Regions from separate parts of the Halobacillus sp. K22 genome, predicted to be linked through region 2. Evidence: a T-box and tRNA genes for the amino acid it is inferred to sense, from the RefSeq annotation. Region 2 holds a T-box; the other holds one or more tRNA genes.
What was found. A T-box is a leader RNA that pairs with one kind of tRNA and senses whether it is charged. The one in region 2 lies ahead of alaS (alanine--tRNA ligase), so its partner is inferred to be a tRNA-Ala.

Region 1 (10,764 bases), on a different contig from region 2:
CAAACACACTACTTAAAGACGGCTTCAGGTCTGGCCTAAACTGCCTACTTAGACCATACCCGCTCCAATTATTTTTTTAACAATCCATTCGTTCATTTCTTGAGATTATTACAGGCTGCCTATTCGCTCTATAATTTTTATAACCCTTCATTTCTGGGCTGATGAAGAGGCTGGATAGTAGAATCATCATATGATATAGCACAAGAGGTCCTGCGCACGGTTCAGCTATTATGAAGGAGGAGAAAGTACAATGAAACGCCATAAACGCCTCTACCGTTCAGGCTTTTGCCTGTTTCCAGGGTATAATTACTGCGGGCCGGGCTGCAGCGGACCGGGAGCGCCTGTGAACGCTGTAGATTCCGCTTGCAAGGCTCATGATGAATGCTATAGGTATTACGGGAATTATTGTGAATGCGATATAGCTTTTATACGCCAATTAGAACAGCTTCAGAATCCTTATACAGTTGAAGGGCGTCAAGCAAGAATGTTGTATAAATACATGAAATTACAGCGTCTTTTCACCTGTGCGTTTTAAAGCTCATAACAAAAAACAGGCAGCTGAGTAGTAAAACCTCAGCTGCCTGTTTTTTATATTATAAAGTATTTTTATTCTACTGTCACACTCTTAGCTAAATTACGAGGCTTATCAACATCGCAATCACGGTGAAGCGCGGCATAATAAGAAATAAGCTGCAGAGGAATCACAGAGACAAGCGGTGTAAGAAGATGATGGACATGAGGAATCACAAATGCGTCTCCCTCTTTATCCAGTCCCTTCATACTTATAATTAAGCTGTTTGCCCCACGTGCTTCTACCTCCTGTACATTACCGCGAATAGAGTAGTTAACATTCTCTTGAGTGGCAAGGGCTATAACAGGGGTACCATCTTCAATTAGCGCGATGGTTCCGTGCTTCAATTCACCGCCGGCAAAACCTTCCGCTTGAATATAAGAAATTTCTTTTAATTTCAGTGAACCTTCAAGTCCTACATAATGATCGACACTGCGGCCGATGAAGAAGCAGTTGCGGGTGGTCGGCAGGTATTCCCGAGCCAACTCTTCCAGTTCTTCCTTCTGGTCGGTTAAAGCTTCCATAGCGTTGGCAGCAATTCCTAATTCCTGCATTGGATCAAATTCGAGCTCTAGACCCTTAGCACGTGCGGTATCAACAGCAAGGATAGCCAGGACGGCCATTTGTGCTGTATAAGCCTTCGTGGATGCAACTGCGATTTCAGGTCCTGCATGCAGGTGCATTGTATAATTTGCTTCCCGGGAAAGGGTGGATCCAGGCACGTTTGTGAGCGTTAACGCTGGATGACCAAGTTCTTTTATCTGGACAAGTACGGAGCGGCTGTCCGCTGTTTCTCCGCTTTGAGAGATAAACAAGAATAAAGGCTTTTCAGAAAGAAGCGGCATGTTATAAGAGAACTCACTGGCAACGTGAACTTCCACTGGAATATTCGCTAATTTCTCAATGAATTGTTTTCCTAGAAGTCCTGCATGGTAACTCGTTCCAGCAGCAATGATATAAATGCGGTCACAATTTTTCATAGCCTGACGAATATCAAGGTCCAGCTTAATATCATCATTTTCATTTTTGTATTCTTGAATGATCTTACGAATGACAAATGGCTGTTCGTCAATTTCTTTAAGCATGAAGTGCGGGTAAGTTCCTTTTTCTATATCTGTAGCATCCAGTTCTGCTGTGAATGGTTCACGAGATACGGCAGTTCCGTCCAATTGTTGAATTTCTACTCTATCACGCTGAACGATAACCGTTTCTTTATCCATCAGCTCCAAGAATTGATCCGTAACATGCAATGCAGCCATAGAATCGCTGGCGACCACATTGAAGTCGTCCCCAAGACCAACTAATAATGGACTCTTATTTTTAGCCACATAAATCGTGTCTTTATTCTCACGATCAATTAGAGCGATAGCATAGGAGCCAGATAGTAATTCTATTGCTTTACGAAAAGCAGCTGCTACATCGTCCATTTGCTCATTTAACACTTCGATGAGCTGGACAATGATTTCTGTATCCGTTTCACTCTTCATATTCACATCAGCCAGATACTCATCACGGATATCGATATAGTTTTCGATAACACCATTATGAACAATGGTGAATCGCTCAGAAACACTTTGGTGCGGGTGAGCATTTTCACGGCTTGGCACACCATGTGTTGCCCAGCGAGTGTGACCGATTCCAAGAGTAGCTTGATTACTTTCATCAACAGCTTCTCTTAAGGCAGCAATGCGCCCTTTTACTTTAAATACATTCACGCCTTCATTGTTTAAAGTGGCAATACCCGCAGAGTCGTACCCGCGATATTCCAATTTCTCAAGACCATTTAATAAAATATCCTTCGTATCCTCTTGTCCTATATATCCTACAATTCCACACATAAATTGTTGTCCTCCTCAAATTATGGAGTAAGGGCAACGAATGAGCATCGATCTAATTCAGGGGCCGATTCGCTGCCCCTCTCCCGTCACATTTCTTTACTATTCAGCACTATGTTCAGAGGATTTGAGCAAAGAGTCGCCTCTTTGGTTTAACCTTTGAACTTCCAGTTGAGTGCAGCAACTGGGAGGCATCCGCCGAACGTTCGATGAACCTCCTCCTCGTCAACTGTGTTACTTCTCCAGCACACAGTCCTGGCGCTTTTAGTAAAAACTGAATTCTTTCCTCCTTTTCTATGCTAGAATCCGGCCCTTAACCTTGCATTACCAAAACAGGGCTATGGTAAACTTATTTTTTTATAGGCCAGCTTTTATTTTACCTGAACCCTCATTTATAGGTCAATCTTTATTCCAAGGTCCTGGAAAAAACCTCGCTATATAATATGCGCAGAATGCACCCATGTGCATCCTGCGCCTTACCCTTATTCTTCTTTCATACCCAGTTCTTCTTCTACTACTTCTACTACTTTGTTCACGTAGGTTTCACATTGTTCCTCTGTTGGTGCTTCGACCATAATACGTACAAGTGGTTCAGTTCCTGAAGGGCGGACAAGTACCCGTCCGCTGTCCCCCATTTCTTCTTCTACAGCCTGAATCGCTTCTTGAACGCGCGGGTGAGTCTGTACTCTGTTTTTATCAATGACCTTCACATTCTTAAGCACTTGGGGAAATTTCTCCATTTCACCGGCAAGCTCTGACAGAGGCTTTCCTGTTTCTTTCATAACATTGACAAGCTGAAGAGCAGAGAGAAGCCCGTCGCCGGTGGTATTATGATCAAGGAAAATAATGTGGCCTGATTGTTCACCACCCAGATTATATCCGCCTCGGCGCATTTCTTCCATCACATACCGGTCTCCTACTGCAGTTTTATCACTCTTCATACCTTTAGATTCTAACGCCTTATAGAAACCGAGATTACTCATCACCGTTGAAACGACCGTTGAATGAGCAAGCGTGCCATTATCATTCATGTACTGAGCACAAATATACATAATGCGGTCACCATCAACAATATTACCTTTTTCATCCACTGCAATTAACCGGTCTCCATCTCCGTCAAAAGCAAGACCAATGTCCGCTCTTTTTTCCTTAACCAGTTCCTGTAGTTTTTCAGGATGGGTTGATCCAACACCTTCGTTGATATTCAATCCATCAGGTGATGAACCAATAGATGAGATATCAGCTTCTAAATCAGCAAACAAATGAGAAGCCAGTGAGGATGTTGAACCGTGTGCGCAGTCTAATGCGATATGCAATCCATCAAAATCATAATCCACTGTCTGCTTAAGATGCTGTAAGTATTTTTGTCCACCTTCGAAATAGTCATTAATTTGTCCTAGATCAGAGCCGGATGGACGTGGAAGTGTATCTGTCTCTCCATCAATCAGCTCTTCGATTTCTTGTTCTTGAGCTTCTGTTAATTTGAAACCATCAGGTCCAAAGAACTTGATCCCATTATCCTCCACGGGATTATGGGATGCAGAAATCATAATTCCTGCTTCTGCCTGAAGAGCTTTCGTCAAAAAAGCTACCCCCGGAGTGGAAATAACTCCAAGGCGCATAACTTCAGCACCAATGGATAACAAACCGGCAGCTAGAGCGCCTTCAAGCATTTCTCCGGATATTCGTGTATCACGTCCGATAAGGACTTTAGGCTTTGTAACCTCTTTTGTGAGCACATACCCACCATATCTGCCAAGTTTAAATGCAAGTTCCGGGGTCAGTTCTTTATTAGCAACACCACGGACCCCGTCCGTTCCAAAATATTTTCCCATAAATAAAACCTCTCTTTCTGTAGTGAACCTGTTTGTATTCTTAAGCTGCATCTATTTTTGATCGCTGAAAAGAACCATAGATAATTTACGTTATCGGTAAAGCACTCTGCGAAACATTTTCAATTGTTGTGGGACCATATCATTCCACTTCAATATCCACTTCAAGCTTTTCTGGTTCCACAGAGGTAACCCCTTCCGGAACTGGAATGTCCACTTCCAGTGTCTGGTCTTCCGTAACTTCAGTTATATCTACAGGAATCTCCTCCAGCTTATTGATAACCGCCAAAACATCTTCCGGGCCGTACAACGTAACTGTGTCTGTAGAAGTAGTCACCGAATTGACGACTATCCCCTCAGGAGCCCCGCCTTGTGCAGTAACCTCAACAGGGACTTCCTTCTTCCGTTTCGATATTGGAACATTCACTTTAACTGTTGTAGGATCTACCAGCACGTTCAGTTCATTGCCTTGCTCGTCATATACTTTCACAGGTGCTTCCACATCTTCCAGCGAACTTTGAGCTGACCCAACATCGATTACAGATTTCACAGAAGCCACTCGATCTACTACAGACGCTGAACCTGTAATTGTTGCCATCTCCGGTTCCACCGTCGGATCTTCTATAACCAGTTCACTATCCAGTCTGCTTTCATTCAGGTAATCAACCTGCACTTCGAAATCCTCACTGACTTTTTCTTCAATAGTGACTTCGATAGTCTTTGGTTCCAGGGTAACAGACAGCTGATTCGATATCCCTGAATGCTGAAGAGAAACTTCGTGTACGCCGGGACCTAATCCATTTAAATCCACAAAGACCGTGAAATTCTTCTGGCGTACCACCGGAGTAACTACACTCGCCTGACCTTCGACTGTTACAGAAACCTCCTGAGGCAATCCACTTACTACATATTCTTCACTGTCAAATCTGATTTCCAGTGGAATATTGTCCATAGTCTCCATATCTGAAGAATTTTCATTAAAGAACAACGAATCAGAGTCCATATTATTATCAACATTTACTGTAATCCATAGTAAACCTGCCAGAATCAAGGAAATAATTCGGATAAACCATACACTTTTCAGCCAATTATCCATTCTTTTTCCCCCTCCAGTTCCAGGTTTTCACTGCAGCGGAGTAATCCAGTTCTGTCCGGAGGATTTCTTCCAGTTTTTCTTGATCCAGGTTTCTATGAAGTTCTCCGTTTTTCGTACATGAAATGGCTCCCGTTTCTTCTGATACCACAATGGTCAATGCATCAGTAACCTCACTGATTCCCATTGCTGCCCGGTGTCTTGTCCCAAGCTCCTTCGATATAAAAGGACTTTCAGACAACGGCAAGTAGCAGGCAGCTGCGACTATTTCATCATTTTTAAGTATTACGGCACCATCATGAAGCGGAGTGTTAGGGATAAATATGTTGGTCAATAATTCACTGGAAAGGTGGCCGCCAACGCGGATCCCTGTTTCAACGTAGTCTCCCATTCCCGTATCCCTTTCAATCGTTATAAGGGCTCCTATACGGCGCTTAGCCATATAATTACATGATTTGATTATAGCCTGAATTGATTTTTCAGTCGTATCCTCTTCGGATGAATTTCTACTGAAGAAACTCCCTCTTCCCAATTGCTCTAATGCACGTCTGAGTTCAGGCTGAAAAAGAATAATAATAGCAAGAAAACCCCATGTAATGGCCTGGGACATTAACCACCTTAACGTGGTAAGTCCAAATAAATTACTCAGTAACCATATACCCAGGATGACGAAAATACCTTTTAGCAGCTGCACGGCTTTCGTCCCCTGAATCAGCATGATTAATTTATATACAACAAACCAGACAAGGGCGATATCAACCGTAATTAAGAAATAATCTAATACATCAAATCCCCCATCAAGCATGCCTACACTTCCTTTTATTTTTAAGATCAAGCAATTTTTAGAAAAAAATTTACCTGTATTATTATATCACACTTCTATTTATCGGAATATGAGAAGCATTATTCAATTCAAACGAACAATTTCAGTATAAAAAAACCAGGGTGAAGTTTCACCCTGGAGATTATTCCTCCTGATCTGATTCAAACGAAAAGAGATCGGTAACTGTATGTTTCGTTTGATACCATACCCACTCATAGATTTGATTGACCTCGGTCAATTCTCCCGTATAGGCACGGAGGGTGGTTGAATCTAAATTATTTTCGATGTCACCCTTTGGCTTTCCATCAATAATATCACCATTAATGATGGTAACATCGCCTTTTATTTTTCCAAGGATTTTTAAATCCCCATTCCGGACGACCAGATCGTCGTTAATCGTAACTCCTTCAGGAACGATTACGGTATTATCCCTGATTTCCAGGTTTTCTTGTTTAGACACCGTTACATGGTGATCCTGATTCCAAGCCGAAAAAATTCCACTGAACATAAGAATGAAAAATACTGCTGCAGCCGTTAAAATTGGATGACGCTGCATGGTTCGAATATAGTTCTTCCGTTTTTTCTCTTTAGGAAGACTGCTCATTACGTTCGCCGTAAAATTTCTCGGGGCCGAAGCAGGACCTGTATTTTTTATCAGCGTAATCGAACGCTTTAATTCATGAAAATGGTTTTGACAGGATGGACAGGCTTGCAGATGGTTACGCAGTCGTCTCTCTTCTTCTCTATTTAGCTCCCCATCCAAATATTTATGCATGAGTGAAATAGCTTCTTTTTTGCAATTCATTCCCTCAACTCCTTTACACATGGCGAAGCCTTTTACGCAATGCTTCCCTGCCGCGGTGCACCCTGGTTTTCACCGTACCTACAGGGATGTCCAGCACTTCTGCTATTTCCTGAAGTGCTAACTCGTCTAAATAACGTAATACGATGACACTACGGTATTTAGGCGGCAAGGCCAATATTTCCTTATGGATATAACTCTGAAGTTCAAGGCTCTCCACCTCTTCTTCCGGCAAAGCCTGGTCAGCTGCCAATTGAGAATACATATCCAGTCCATCCGTCCCTCTTACTTCAGCATCGAGGTGATAATCCGGTTTCTTTTTACGGATTCGGTCGATTGTCAAATTGGTTGCAATTCGATATAACCAAGTTGAAAATTTCCTTTTCTCATCAAACGTATGGATATTTGTATAAGCACGGATAAAGGCTTCTTGTGCAAGATCTTCAGCTTCATAGGCGTTTCCAATCATACGTAAACAAATATGGTACACTTTGGTCTGATAAAAAGATACAATATCTTCAAACGCTGACTGGTCCCCTTTTTTCACTTCTTTAATTTTCTGTTTAATCATGGTTTCCATCTGCTATACCTCCGCTTTACTTGCGGTCGATATCCTTTACGGATGACCTCTGGTCTAAGTTTCAAAAAAAATATAAAAATATATCTTTTTATAAGTTTAACTTCTTTTAGTATGGGTTATAAGAGAGTAAATGTAAAAACTTACATAGGAGGAATGTTCCATGGAACAGGAAATATTTTTAATTAATGAAATTGAAACATGTCGTGAAGAAATGAGCAGGGCGGCAAGAAAGAACTCATTAACTTCCAAAGAGGTCCTGCAGATGAGTATTCGTTTGGACGAGCTTATGAACGAATATGAAAACCTTAAACAAAAAGAACAGCAACCTGCCTGAGACAGATTACTGTAAATAAAAACTTTATTTTAAACTTTCTCCAAATAAAGACCCCATCAAACCGACTGCGACACTTGCGGTCTTATTTTTTTCATCTAAAATCGGGTTAACTTCCACGAACTCCGCAGAAGTAATCATTTCGGACTGATAAAGCATTTCCATAGCTAAATGACTTTCGCGGTAGCTTAGGCCGCCAATTACAGGTGTACCGACTCCCGGCGCTTCATGAGGATCCAATCCATCAAGATCGAGACTCAGGTGAACACCATCCGTACGTCCTTTTAAGTATTCTACACTTTCTTCCATCACTTTAGTCATGCCCATTCGGTCAACCTCGTGCATGGTATAAACTTTAATTCCACGTTCCTTAATTAGTTCACGCTCGCCCTCATCTAATGAACGGGCCCCGATAATCACCACATTCTCAGGCTTAATCTTAGGTTCATAACCATGGATGCTTGTAAGTTTCTCATGCCCTATTCCCAGGCTTACCGCTAGAGGCATGCCATGGATGTTACCTGAAGGTGAACTGTCAGCCGTATTTAAATCCCCATGAGCATCGTACCAAATAACTCCTAAATTCTCATAATGTTTAGCTATGCCGGCTAAGGTGCCCATCGCTATACTGTGGTCCCCGCCAAGTACCAGAGGAAAGCGTCCCTCTTTCACAACCTTATCCACCTCTACAGCTAAACTTTGGCTTCCTTCAGAGATTTCATTCAAGTTTCTTAAATTATCAAGTTTCTCGTTTCCTGTCTGAGGAGGTAAAGGAATATCAATATCTCCTAAATCTTCTATATCATATTTCAATTGTTCTAAGCGCTCTCTCATCCCTGCATATCGAATCGCGCTCGGCCCCATATCGACGCCTCTTCTCATTTGGCCCAAATCCATGGGCACCCCAATAACGGAAATTTGTTTATTCATTTATTTTTCCTCCTTTATTCACTACTCTAATTGTATCCTTTTTTTGATAAATGACTCAACTAGACATCTTAGTGTATATATATGCGGCTATAGGCATCATAAAAGAGGCACACATGCATGATTACTTACTTTGCGTGCAAGTTTTGGCTAAAACTAAAAAAACTGACATCCATTACTGATGTCAGTTTCGTAATACATTCATAATCTTGTGAGTGGAGCCTAGCGGGATCGAACCGCTGACCTCCTGCGTGCAAAGCAGGCGCTCTCCCAGCTGAGCTAAGGCCCCATTTGGAGCGGGAGACGGGATTCGAACCCGCGACCCCCACCTTGGCAAGGTGGTGTTCTACCACTGAACTACTCCCGCATAAGTAGAACGGTCACAACATTAAAGTATTGAAGGAATGAGCCATGAAGGATTCGAACCTTCGACCCTCTGATTAAAAGTCAGATGCTCTACCAACTGAGCTAATGGCTCGTAATGTAATTTAAGATCTCGTTACTAGTGTGTGTCAGATGCTCGTCGTGTTGCAAGTTGGTTCAATGAAGCCTCACTCCTCGCAAGCCTGCAAAGAAGTCTATTCAAGTAGCTGGCTTGCTCTACCAACTGAGCTAATGGCTCTCGATGAAAATTAAACTCTCGTCACTAGCAGCTTAAGAACTTGAACCATAAGTATATTTCATCCATACCCCTGCTTATAAAGGATAAACATAGAAATTATGTAGCGAAAAATAAAAAATCCCGTCAATTTATTGAAGGAATTAAAATGGCTGGGCCAGCTGGATTCGAACCAGCGCATGACGGTACCAAAAACCGTTGCCTTACCGCTTGGCTATGGCCCAACAATTACAATGTTAGTATGGTCATTGAAATAAATAATATACATAAATATATATTTTTTCATAAAAATATGCTGATCTATGTACTATCAGCAATCAACCATGCTCTAACAACTAAATAAATGGTGGAGGGAGTAGGACTCGAACCTACGAACCCGATGGGAGCGGATTTACAGTCCGCCGCGTTTGGCCAACTTCGCTATCCCTCCACGTTAGTCAAAAAACATTTAGTGGTGCCGGCCAGAGGACTTGAACCCCCAACCTACTGATTACAAATCAGTTGCTCTGCCAGTTGAGCTAGGCCGGCTAACTATGAAATTAGAATGGTGGAGGATGCAGGGATCGAACCTGCGACCCCTTGCTTGTAAGGCAAGTGCTCTCCCAGCTGAGCTAATCCTCCATTACTTGGTGACCCGTACGGGATTCGAACCCGTGATACCGCCGTGAAAGGGCGGTGTCTTAACCACTTGACCAACGGGCCTTTTTTACATACTTCTGAGAGCTTCCAGCCGGATTTGAACCGGCGACCCCTTCCTTACCATGGAAGTGCTCTACCACTGAGCTATGGAAGCAAGTGGCTCCAACGGTAGGATTCGAACCTACGACCAATCGGTTAACAGCCGATTGCTCTACCACTGAGCTACGTTGGAATAATATAAAGCTTAAAAATGCTAAGTATAAGGGAAATGACGTGGCGGCGTCCTACTCTCACGGGGATCGACCCGACTACCATCGGCGCTGAAGAGCTTAACTTCTGTGTTCGGCATGGGAACAGGTGTGACCTCTTCGCCTTCACCACCACATCATATACAGTTCGAGGTGAACCCTCAAAACCGGATAAGGATCATTCAACCATCGGACGAGCGAACGTCTCTTCCGACTTCTTTTTAATCTGGCTACAGCTCCTAGATCCTCACTGTTCTAAGCAATCTCTCTTCAGGGTTGAAAGAACACAACCCTGCTGCGAGCTTACTTAGCCAGGCGGATCTGACCAGTCGCTTTCGCCTTTTACGATAGATAAGTCATCGATCCATTAGTATCCGTCAGCTCCACGTGTCACCACGCTTCCACCTCGGACCTATCAACCTCATCGTCTCTGAGGGATCTTACTTACTTGGCGTAAGGGGAAA
Region 2 (10,764 bases):
CTTTCGGCATAGAAAGGTGTTTTATCCAGGAATACGTAAACTGTATCGCCTGCTTCTGCTTGTTCACTAAACTCTTTGCCTTTAATCAGCTCCACGATTTCTGCTTCTGTATGAAGTTGATCATAACCGGTGAATTCACTGGCTACATGAACGTCACCGAGTACACCCTCCTGAACCTGCATAGAACCGGTTTTCTGACGAGCTTTCCTTGCACGTTCCCGCTGCTTCTCCATTTCAAGCATGAAACCATCTTCATCTATAATAAAACCAGCATCGGCCACATACTCTTCCGTTAGCTCTTTTGGAAAACCATACGTATCATAGAGACGGAACACTTCAGTGCCAGGGAATATATTACTGCCCTTTTCTGATTCCTGTTTCATAATCGTGGACAGCATTGCAAGTCCATCATTCAATGTTTCGTGAAAACGCTCCTCTTCCGTTTTAATCACGTTTTGGATAAAGGACTGCTTCTCTTTTACCTCCGGATAGAAGTCGAGCATAATTTCAGCTACTTCCGGTACTAATTTGTACATGAAAGGTTGATCTATACCAATTTGTTTAGCAAATCTTACAGCTCGGCGCAACAAACGGCGCAGAACGTATCCTCTTCCTTCATTAGACGGCAGAGCCCCGTCACTTACTGCAAAAGAAACTGTACGCATATGATCAGCTATAACTTTAAAGGAAGAATCTCCTTCCTCACTTTCTCCGTACTTTCTACCCGAGATAGACTCTGTAGCTTCGATTAAAGGTTTGAATAAATCTGTTTCGAAGTTGGTCGGAGTATCTTGAATAACGCACACAATCCTCTCAAGTCCCATTCCTGTATCAATGTTTTTCTTTGGTAAGGGCGTGTACGTATCATCAGGATTATGGTTGAATTGGGAGAATACCAAGTTCCAGATTTCTAAATACCGTTCATTTTCTCCTCCCGGATAAAGTTCAGGATCTTGAGAATCATTCCCGTATTTTTCACCACGGTCATAAAAGATCTCAGTATTTGGTCCACTTGGTCCTTCACCAATATCCCAGAAATTCTCTTCAATACGGATAATTCGCTCTTCATCGAGCCCGACAACATCCCTCCAAATGGAATAGGCCTCATCATCTTCTGGATGAACAGTAACAGATAACTTACTTTCATCAAATCCAATCCAATCTTTACTAGTTAAGAATTCCCATCCCCACTTCATTGCTTCCTCTTTAAAATAATCCCCAATGGAAAAGTTGCCTAACATTTCAAAGAAAGTATGGTGGCGGGCTGTAAATCCAACATTTTCAATATCGTTGGTGCGGATGGATTTTTGTACATTCACAATTCTTGGATTCTCAGGAATGACCCGCCCGTCAAAATATTTTTTAAGCGTAGCTACTCCACTGTTAATCCAAAGAAGTGTAGGGTCTTCATGAGGAACGAGAGAAGCACTTGGTTCCACACTGTGATTTTTTTCTTTAAAAAAGTCTAGAAACATTTGGCGGACTTCAGCAGATGTCCATGATTTCATGTAATTACCTCCTTAATGTATAATGCATCATTCTTCATGCTCTCATAATAAGACATTCATTATCTGTACGAACAAAAAACTCCCGTCCCTGCCATTGGCAGGGACGGGAGTTTAAATCCGCGGTACCACCCTGATTATAGACATTAAGCTGTCTATCACCTCTAACGCCAATAACGAGGCGCGACTCCGGCGGGGATTAACCGCACTCAGGAATAGCTTTCAGCAACCCTGTCCATAGCATACTTCTCAGCCTGGAGTATGCCTCTCTAATCATGGGTAATTGCTTACTTATTTCCTTCACTGTTTTTCGTTCGTATAGTGTCGATATGCGCTATTATAGATAACTGTTCCCTATCTGTCAATATGAAGGCGTCCTTTATGAACTTCACTGACAATTACTTTTAAACATGTAAGGACCGGTACAGCTAAAATCAATCCAGGAATTCCAGCAAGTTCACCACCAGCAAGTAAGGCAAAGATAATGACCAGTGGGTGGATGTGAATACTTCTCCCCATAATATATGGAGAAAGCAAATTCCCTTCAAGCACTTGAATCACAACGACCACAAGCAGACTAAAAATAAGAGTTTTTACCGAAATAGTAACAGCTACGATTAAGACCGGTACAGCCCCAAGCAAAGGGCCAAAATACGGAATTATATTCGTTAATCCTGCTATAATTCCGAGAATAAGAGGATAGGGAAGCTCCACCAGCCAAAACCCGACAGAGGCCAGCGCCCCTACAAAAAGACTAATCAGAAGCTGGCCGCGAATATAGCCTCCTAAAGAATGACTAAGTTCCCTGGTCAATCTTCGAGCTTCATCATGCCAGGAACCAGGTAGTAGAGTCATCAAAGAGTGACCGATCAATTTGTAGTCTTTTAAGAAATAGAATGTCATTACGGGTATGACAGCAAGTAAAAAGACCATATCAAAGACCCCAGTTAAACTTGTTAGTACGGTCATTAATTTTGTGCTGATCCATTCTTCGAAATTTGAAAAGCTCCCGTCCAGCTTTTTATGAATACCATCCGGGAATCTCTCTGTTTGAGCATATAACTGTTTAGTCCATTGTTGATATGATTCAGTTAAGGCAGGAACTTGCTCGCTCAAAAGTCTTATCTGAGCTACCAGTCGGGGATAGCCTTTATAGATTCCTAAACTTACAAGAGAAAAAAATGCCAAAAATATAAACAGGATAGCAAGCGGTCTTGAAACACCCGTCTCTTCCAAAAGATTCACAAGAGGATGGAGTAGTAAGGAAAGCACAAGCGCCAATACAAAAGGTAGAAGGATTCTTCCAATCATGATAATAATATGATCATAATAGGGAAACAGCCAGGCTAGTAGTAATAGACTGAGAAGCACAATGAAGAAGATGACAAACCGACGTACCCACTTGGCTGTTTGATCACTCATCCTTACTTAAGATCCTTGTTGATAGAATATGTCATTGAGAGAGCTTAGACTGCCATCTTCTTCAATTTGGTTTATATTCATTTTACCGTTTTCAATGGCTAACTCTAGACAGCAATTCCAACAATAATATTGTTCGTTTCCTATTTTACCAAGATTTTTGCTCTTACAATTCGGACATTTCATGGGGAGACATACTCCTTTTTTACAAACCAGTATGTCCTTCCCGAATAAATTCATACATTAACCTATGAGATTACGAATCCATTCTAACCCTTCATCCACATACGAATCAGATGGCCTCGAGTGAGGAGTATGCTCCAGGATGAAGTATCTTCCTTTTCTTTCAGACAGAATTTCAATCATGGACTTCATATCATAGTGACCATCTGTTTCATTTAGGCCTGGATGAATTGGTACCCAGTAATATTTATTATTTGAAAAACTCACGTTATGTACATGAACAACGGTTGTGTACGGCAGCAAGGGCACAATATATTCTTTCCATTTATCCCCTGCTGCCATTCGATAATCTCCCATATCAATACAGATAGATAGTTGATAGGTTTCCCACACTTTTTTAGGGAATTGCTGAAGATAATGAATGCCTGCGGGGGAACGATTAAGCCCGAGTTTTGGTTCACAAACAATAGAGATTTTGTATCTTTCCTGCAGCTCAGAGAGGTAACGAAGTCCTTCCTCAATTATAGGACGAGGATTTGAGCTCACAGAGCCCTTAAAATATGGAAAATGCACAAGAATGTATTCCGCACCGACGCTTGCTGCTAAAGCAACTTCCTTTTCAAAATTCTTTCGGGCTTCCCCAGGATCCATAGACACATAATCGATTAGATCGTACTTGCTGTTTCCTCTAATTAGTGGCGAATGAATTCCAAAAGAGACCTTATTTTGCTTAGCCATTTGAAGAAAATGATAAAAAGAAGCTTTATCTGGAAATTCTCCAATTTCAATATGATGAATTCCTGTTTTGAATAACTGATCAAACTGATCTGGATCACTTAAAATGGTGCTGCCGGATATCCCCAGCTTAGACCTCATAGTCTGTCTCCTCCTTAAATTTACATAAAATCATAAGGGGACAATTCTTCTTCATTTTCCGCTTCTTTCGGTACCGCCTTGTCCTGGAGTTTTTCTTTTAATCTGGTATAACGGAGATTCGTATCCGTCGACTTTACGCCTTCAAGAAATGCATTACGATCTCCACAGATGATCAGCGATTGCTTAGACCGGGTAATAGCTGTGTAGAGCAAGTTTTTCCGGAGCATCCTCTTGTAGCTTCGGACCACGGGAAGAATGACAATCGAAAATTCACTTCCTTGAGATTTATGGATCGATGTACAATAAGCCAGCATCACATTATTCAAATCTTTTTTAGGATAAACGATTTCTTTTCCGTCAAAATCAATGACGACCTGCTCCACACCATCCACGTTTTCTTCCTCACGAAATATCGCTACAATTTCACCTATATCTCCATTATAAACACCGTCTTCAGGCTGATTAACCAACTGAATGACTTTATCCCCTTTTCGATACGTCTGATCTTTAAATTGGATATCTCGCTTCTGCTTGTTTTTAGGATTTACAACTCGCTGAATCTCTGAATTCAGTTTATGAATGCCTACATCTGTGCGGTACATGGGTACAAGAACTTGAAGTTCTCTCAGGTTAATACCTTTATCGATTGCTTTTTTCACAATATGGGTAACTATATCAGCCAACTGATTTTCCTGAGCTGGTATAAAATTAAAATCATGCTCTTTAGCCAATGATAAAGCGGTGCACTGATCATTTTTAATCTCATGAGCAAGCTGGATAATTTTTGAACCTTCCTTTTGACGGTAAACTTCCGTTAGTTTCGAAGCTGGCAGTTGCTCGGAAGCAAGCAGGTCAGCCAGTACTTGGCCGGGACCTACCGATGGAAGTTGGTCTTCATCCCCTACTAGGAGGACTTGCATGCCTGAAGGAATAGCTCGAAATAATTGATTTGCAAGCCAAATATCCACCATCGAAAATTCATCAATGATGAGGACCTCACCTTCTAAAGGATTATTCTGATTGCGTTCAAACTGCTCATGTCCATCCCAGCCAAGTAAGCGATGGATCGTGCTAGCAGGCATTCCAGTGGATTCTGTCATACGTTTAGCAGCCCGCCCTGTCGGAGCAGCTAATACAAAAGGAAAAGGCTGATCCGAATCGTAGTCTTTCGGATCAATTGATACGTCATTTAACTCCGCATAAGACTGAATAATCCCCTTAATAACCGTTGTTTTTCCAGTACCAGGGCCTCCTGTTAAGATCATCAGCTTCGAGTGTAAAGTTCTCTCTATTGCGTTAAACTGGTCTTCTCCATAACTCATTGCTTCCTCTTCTTCAATACTTCCAATAATTTTCATTAGATCCGCCTGAGTATGGCTGGTTTCCAGCTCCTCTTCAAGAATACGATCAATATTACGGCAAAAGCCATTTTCAGCAAAATATAGTGTTGGTAAGTAAATTCGATCCTCTTCTATATATACATATTTTTCCTGGCCGAGGTGGATGATCTGATCTGATAACTGCTCGAATGAGATAGGAGCTTCAAGACCTGTGTTCAGTAATTGGTCCACTTGTCCAAGACATTCTTCGGTGGGAAGGTAGGTATGACCGGCAGACATGCTTTTTTGCATCATGTATAAACATGCTGCTCTGAGTCTCGTAGGATGATCATGAGAAAGATTTTGCATCCTTGCCATTTCATCTGCGCGATGAAATCCGAAACCTTCGACTTTAAATACAAGTTGATAAGGATCTTCTTCGATAATTGCAAGAGTCTGATCCTTAAAAACCTCATAAATTTTTTGAGATAACTTTAACCCGAAACCGTATTGAGAGAGGTGGATCATTACGTGTTCAAACCCCTGATGCTCCTTAAGGGAATTATATAATTGATCCGCTTTTTCCTTAGTGAGCTTCGGGATATTATCTAAAGCATCTCTGTCTTCTAAAATCAACGATATCGCTTGTTCCCCTAAATGATCAACAATACGCTCAGCTGTCTTTTTACCTATGCCATGAAATAAATCACTTGATAAATAGTGAACCAGGCCATCTTTTGTTTCAGGCAGGACACGGTTATACATCTCCACCTCATACTGCAGTCCGAATTTTTGGTGGTTACGGAATTGCCCGTAAAAGATATAGGTTTCTCCTTCTTCCAAAGGTGAGAAGTGTCCCTTAATAACCAGTGAGTCCACATCTGTCTCTTCATTTGTTTCATTGACAGTGATCGCTGCGATGGAAAAATGTTCAGACTCATTATGGAAGATCATCCGATTGAGTTCACCTTTAACATAAGGACGGTCTTCATTGGATTCAGAAAAGAGCGTTTGTTGTGTCATTCCATCTTTCTCCTTCAATAATTACTCGTTCAATGCTTGTTCGACTTGGGCCTTTGCATGAGAAGCCAGCATATGCTCAGGCTGGATTTCCAGGGCTCGATTAAAATGCTGGAGTGCTGTTTTCGCTTCTTCTTTATGAAGAGCTACCACCCCTAAATTGTAGTAAGCATCACTGTGTTCTTCCTCCAATTGTAGCACACGTTTCATAGCCTGTTCAGCACCATCAATCTGACCATTTTGGGCTAAACACAGGCCATATTGAAATTGGATATCTACATCTTCCGGAGCCAGTTCAGCCGCTCGAAGTAAATAAGGGAGAGCAAGTTTCGAATATTCCTGATGGACAAAGGTCATTCCAAGCATAAAGTGTACATCAGCTTCATCTAAACCGTTTTGGATGGCTTGAATAAACTGTTCCTGGGCTTTCGTGAACTTTTCTTGTTCATAATACACATTCCCCAGGCCGTAATAAGCTGTAGCTGCTTCATCATCAAGTTCAATAGCTCTATTAAAAAAACGGGTAGCTCGTTCATAATCGTTCATGTGCATAAGCAGGTTTCCAAAGTTAATATAGCCTACCGGCTGTTTAGGATTTTCATCAATAGATTCTGTAAACAGACGGGCTGCCTCTTCATAATTGTGCTTTTGCATCTCTTCAATACCTTGCTTTAATTTATCCATATTCTCTCTCCTTTTTTAAAATTATGTAAAAAAGTCATGTCCTGAATAACGGACATGACCCTTTTGTTCAGCCTACATAAGTGACCGCTGCATCTTCTTTTAAGACCGTATCAATAGTGGCACCGCCAAGACAAACCTCTCCATCGTAGAACACAACAGCTTGTCCAGGAGTAATGGCTCTTTCCGGCTCATGAAAAATTACTTTCCAGCGTCCATCTGTCATTGGTCGAACAGTTACGTGGCTGTCCTCTTGCCGATAACGGAATTTTGCTGTACACTCCATGGCTTGTTTCGGAGCTATTCCAGTGGTCCAGTTAGCCTCAGACGCAATTAAACCATCAGAATATAAAGCATCATGGTGAAAACCTTGTCCAACGTATAGAATATTTGACTCTACATTCTTACCTACTACAAACCAAGGATCTCCAGCGCCTCCAATTCCTAAACCTTGGCGCTGACCGAGAGTATAATACATAAGCCCTTCGTGTTTTCCCTTCACTTCACCATCCAGAGTTTCCATGTTACCCGGCTGTGCCGGAAGGTATTCGCTCAGAAATTCTTTGAAATTCCGCTCACCGATAAAGCAGATACCTGTTGAATCTTTCTTTTTAGCCGTAGCCAGGTCATTCTTCTCTGCTATTTCTCTCACCTGTTTCTTTTCTAAATGGCCGAGAGGGAACATTACTTTTTCAAGCATGTCCTGAGTCAGCTGGTTCAAGAAATACGTTTGATCTTTATTCCTGTCAATTCCGCGCAGCATTTCATAAACCCCATTATTCTCTTGCACCTGAGCATAATGTCCGGTTGCTAGATAGTCAGCCCCAAGAGAAAGCGCATGGTCTAAAAATGCCTTAAACTTGATTTCTTTATTACACATCACGTCAGGGTTTGGCGTCCGGCCTGCTTTGTACTCCTCTAGAAAATAAGTGAACACTTTATCCCAGTACTGCTTTTCAAAATTAACCGCGTAATAAGGAATATCAAGTTGATTACAGACTCTAATCACATCTTCATAGTCTTCAGTGGCTGTACATACTCCATTTTCGTCAGTATCATCCCAGTTTTTCATAAAGATTCCGACTACATCATACCCCTGCTCTTTTAATAACAGAGCGGCGACAGACGAATCGACGCCTCCGCTCATCCCGACTACCACACGAGTGTCTTTCGGTTCTTTCATATTCTCACCTTCCTGTTACGCTCAGTCTTTGTACGATTTGACTGATTTTCTGTGCTGCTTGTATAAGGTCCTCTTTGCTATTGGAAAGACCAAAGCTGAATCGAATTGAATTGGTGGTTCGCGGATCGCCTGAACCATACATAGACGAAAGTACATGAGAAGGTTCTACAGACCCAGCTGTACAAGCACTGCCGCTTGAGGCAGCAATTCCCGACAAGTCAAAGTTTGTAAGCATTGTTTCTACGTTCATTCCTGGAAAACTAATGTTTATGATCGATTCAACACTATATTCTTCTGCACCATTAATCGAGTAATTCACGCCTGCTTCGTCTAGTGCATTTAGAAATGTTTCTTTCAATTCTTTGTAATGTCTCTTTTTACGTCCGCGATCTTCTTCAATCAGTTCCACTGCTGTTTGGAGACCTTTTATAGACGGAAGGTTTTCCGTGCCTGCTCGCCTTTTTCTTTCCTGCTCTCCGCCATGCTGCAAGGACTCAAGCTTAGCCCCTTCCCTTACATACAGAAAGCCAATACCCTTGGGACCATTTATTTTATGACCTGAAACCGCCATCAAGTCAATTGGTAAATTTGTTACATCAATTTCCACGAGTCCATATGCCTGGACAATATCAGAATGAAAAGAAGTGGAATGTTCTCTAAGGAGTTCAGCAACTTCTTTTACAGGCTGCATAACCCCTGTTTCATTATTTACCATCATAATAGAAACAAGAATCGTATCATCTCTTAATGATTTTTCCACATCTTCTACACGAACTGCGCCGTTGCCATCTACAGGCAGATAAGTTACTTCAAAACCTTCTGTTTCGAGATATTCGACTGCATGTAATGTAGCATGATGTTCAATTGGAGTGGTAATAATATGCTTACCTTCCTGCTGACGGGCTCTGGCTGTACCGATAATTGCTAAGTTATCGGCTTCCGTACCGCCGCTTGTAAAAACTATTTCTTTTTCATTCGCTCCAATACTCCCCGCAATTACCCTTCTCGCTTCATCAAGTATCTTTCTTGCCTGCCGTCCGAATTGGTGCACGCTTGAGGGGTTACCATAGGTCTCTTCCAATAGTGGGATCATGGATTCCACTACCTTTGGATGAACGGGAGAAGTAGCAGCATGATCCAGATAAATTCCCTTCATTCATTCTCACCTCTACCTGTTAAATATAAAACATGTAAGCATCCTGTGTCTGATCGTCTACATGATCTTTCAAATCTTCTAAAGTGGTCGTATCCAGTACATCCTTAACGGCATCTCGTACTCTTTTCCATAGCGCTTGTTTAGCGGGTTCCTCATCTTCAATACCTTCCACCGGGGTAATCGGTCCTTCCAGGATACGAATAACATCTCCTGCGGTAATTTCGTGTGGTGCTTTTGTCAGCATATAGCCACCGTAAGCCCCCCGTACACTTTTAACTAGACTTGCATTTCGAAGAGGAGCGATTAATTGTTCCAAGTAATGTTCGGACAATCCGTTGTCCCTCGCGATCTGTTTTAGAGATATTGGACCATCTCCATATTTCCTTGCTAATTCAATCATTATGGTTAGACCGTAACGGCCTTTGGTAGATATCTTCATATAAGTCACCTTTCATTATTAAAAACTGTAACAATCGTTGAGATGCTGGAAGCGTATATCCGACAAATGTTCCTAAAAATAATGCAATAAAGACAGTTCCAATCCCTACAGGACCGCCAAGAGTAAAACCAAGTAAAGCGACTGTGACCTCAATGCCGTTTCTTACATTTGAAACCTTCCAATTCATCGTTTCAGAGATCATTAACATTAAACTGTCTCTCGGTCCCGCTCCGATCCCGGAAGAAACATATATTCCAATTCCTGAAGCAGTAATAACAGTGCCAAGAATAAATACGACCAATTGAACGCTCAGGATTTCAGGACTTGGAAGCAGCCAATTAAAGAAATCAATAAATATACCAATAAAACTCATGTTTAAAATGGTACCAATCTGTGGGAGTTTTTTTCTATAGAAAGAGTGTAAAATGACGATGATCAGACCAGCGATAATGGACCAGGTTCCTACTGTTAATCCTAACTTAAGAAACAGCCCATAATGAAAAACGTCCCATGGTCCTATTCCGAAATCCTTCACTTGCATGGTCATGGATATACCAAAACCAAGGATCATCACTCCTACTATAAAAAAAGTCCATCTAATGATATTTTCGCGCACTTGAGGGTGGTTAAAATTCAACCTAATCCCTCCTCTCTCTATTATACCAAACGTTATTATAGCATGAATGGCAAGTCTCTTGCATTTTCTTAATAATCCATCTAACCTTACATTTATAACTAGAATCTGTTAGAACTCAATGTTGGTTTCGTCGTATAAGTTCACTCCTATGAAGGAACCCGCTGCTCCAGTTATCCGATTTCGTCTGTTGTGAAGGTAGTGGAAATGACTCGATCTCCACCTCATTGACCGAATAAGGGCCGGTCGACACCGCCATACGTTGTAGCGTCCCTCATCGAACTTAACCTTTACCCAGCCCCTCGAGCTAACACCGACGGAAAGGGACTCGCTTTCATGAGAATCTTTC

Region 1: it encodes a tRNA-Ala, which carries the amino acid that the T-box ahead of alaS (alanine--tRNA ligase) is inferred to sense. The anticodon was not compared.

What each region holds. Positions count from the first base shown of each region.
Region 1 covers NZ_JBQQCN010000016.1:90,021-100,784, forward strand. Annotated here, with positions in the region: gene ACTWPM_RS12745 (phospholipase) at 251-535, shown strand; gene glmS (glutamine--fructose-6-phosphate transaminase (isomerizing)) at 607-2,409, opposite strand; gene glmM (phosphoglucosamine mutase) at 2,889-4,241, opposite strand; gene ACTWPM_RS12760 (CdaR family protein) at 4,381-5,334, opposite strand; gene cdaA (diadenylate cyclase CdaA) at 5,327-6,136, opposite strand; gene ACTWPM_RS12770 (zf-HC2 domain-containing protein) at 6,297-6,959, opposite strand; gene sigW (RNA polymerase sigma factor SigW) at 6,973-7,536, opposite strand; gene ACTWPM_RS12780 (Spo0E family sporulation regulatory protein-aspartic acid phosphatase) at 7,697-7,870, shown strand; gene rocF (arginase) at 7,895-8,797, opposite strand; tRNA gene ACTWPM_RS12790 (tRNA-Ala) at 9,011-9,083, opposite strand; tRNA gene ACTWPM_RS12795 (tRNA-Gly) at 9,087-9,161, opposite strand; tRNA gene ACTWPM_RS12800 (tRNA-Lys) at 9,200-9,272, opposite strand; tRNA gene ACTWPM_RS12805 (tRNA-Gln) at 9,563-9,637, opposite strand; tRNA gene ACTWPM_RS12810 (tRNA-Tyr) at 9,758-9,843, opposite strand; tRNA gene ACTWPM_RS12815 (tRNA-Thr) at 9,866-9,941, opposite strand; tRNA gene ACTWPM_RS12820 (tRNA-Val) at 9,959-10,034, opposite strand; tRNA gene ACTWPM_RS12825 (tRNA-Glu) at 10,041-10,115, opposite strand; tRNA gene ACTWPM_RS12830 (tRNA-Thr) at 10,135-10,206, opposite strand; tRNA gene ACTWPM_RS12835 (tRNA-Asn) at 10,210-10,284, opposite strand; rRNA gene rrf (5S ribosomal RNA) at 10,324-10,437, opposite strand; partial or broken rRNA gene ACTWPM_RS12845 (23S ribosomal RNA) at 10,648-10,764, opposite strand, start outside.
Region 2 covers NZ_JBQQCN010000001.1:230,352-241,115, forward strand. Annotated here, with positions in the region: gene alaS (alanine--tRNA ligase) at 1-1,508, opposite strand, end outside; T-box leader at 1,605-1,818, opposite strand; gene ACTWPM_RS01210 (AI-2E family transporter) at 1,860-2,927, opposite strand; gene ACTWPM_RS01215 (sugar phosphate isomerase/epimerase family protein) at 3,168-3,983, opposite strand; gene recD2 (SF1B family DNA helicase RecD2) at 4,004-6,325, opposite strand; gene ACTWPM_RS01225 (tetratricopeptide repeat protein) at 6,347-7,006, opposite strand; gene mnmA (tRNA 2-thiouridine(34) synthase MnmA) at 7,074-8,186, opposite strand; gene ACTWPM_RS01235 (cysteine desulfurase family protein) at 8,191-9,342, opposite strand; gene cymR (cysteine metabolism transcriptional regulator CymR) at 9,362-9,781, opposite strand; gene ACTWPM_RS01245 (YczE/YyaS/YitT family protein) at 9,735-10,418, opposite strand.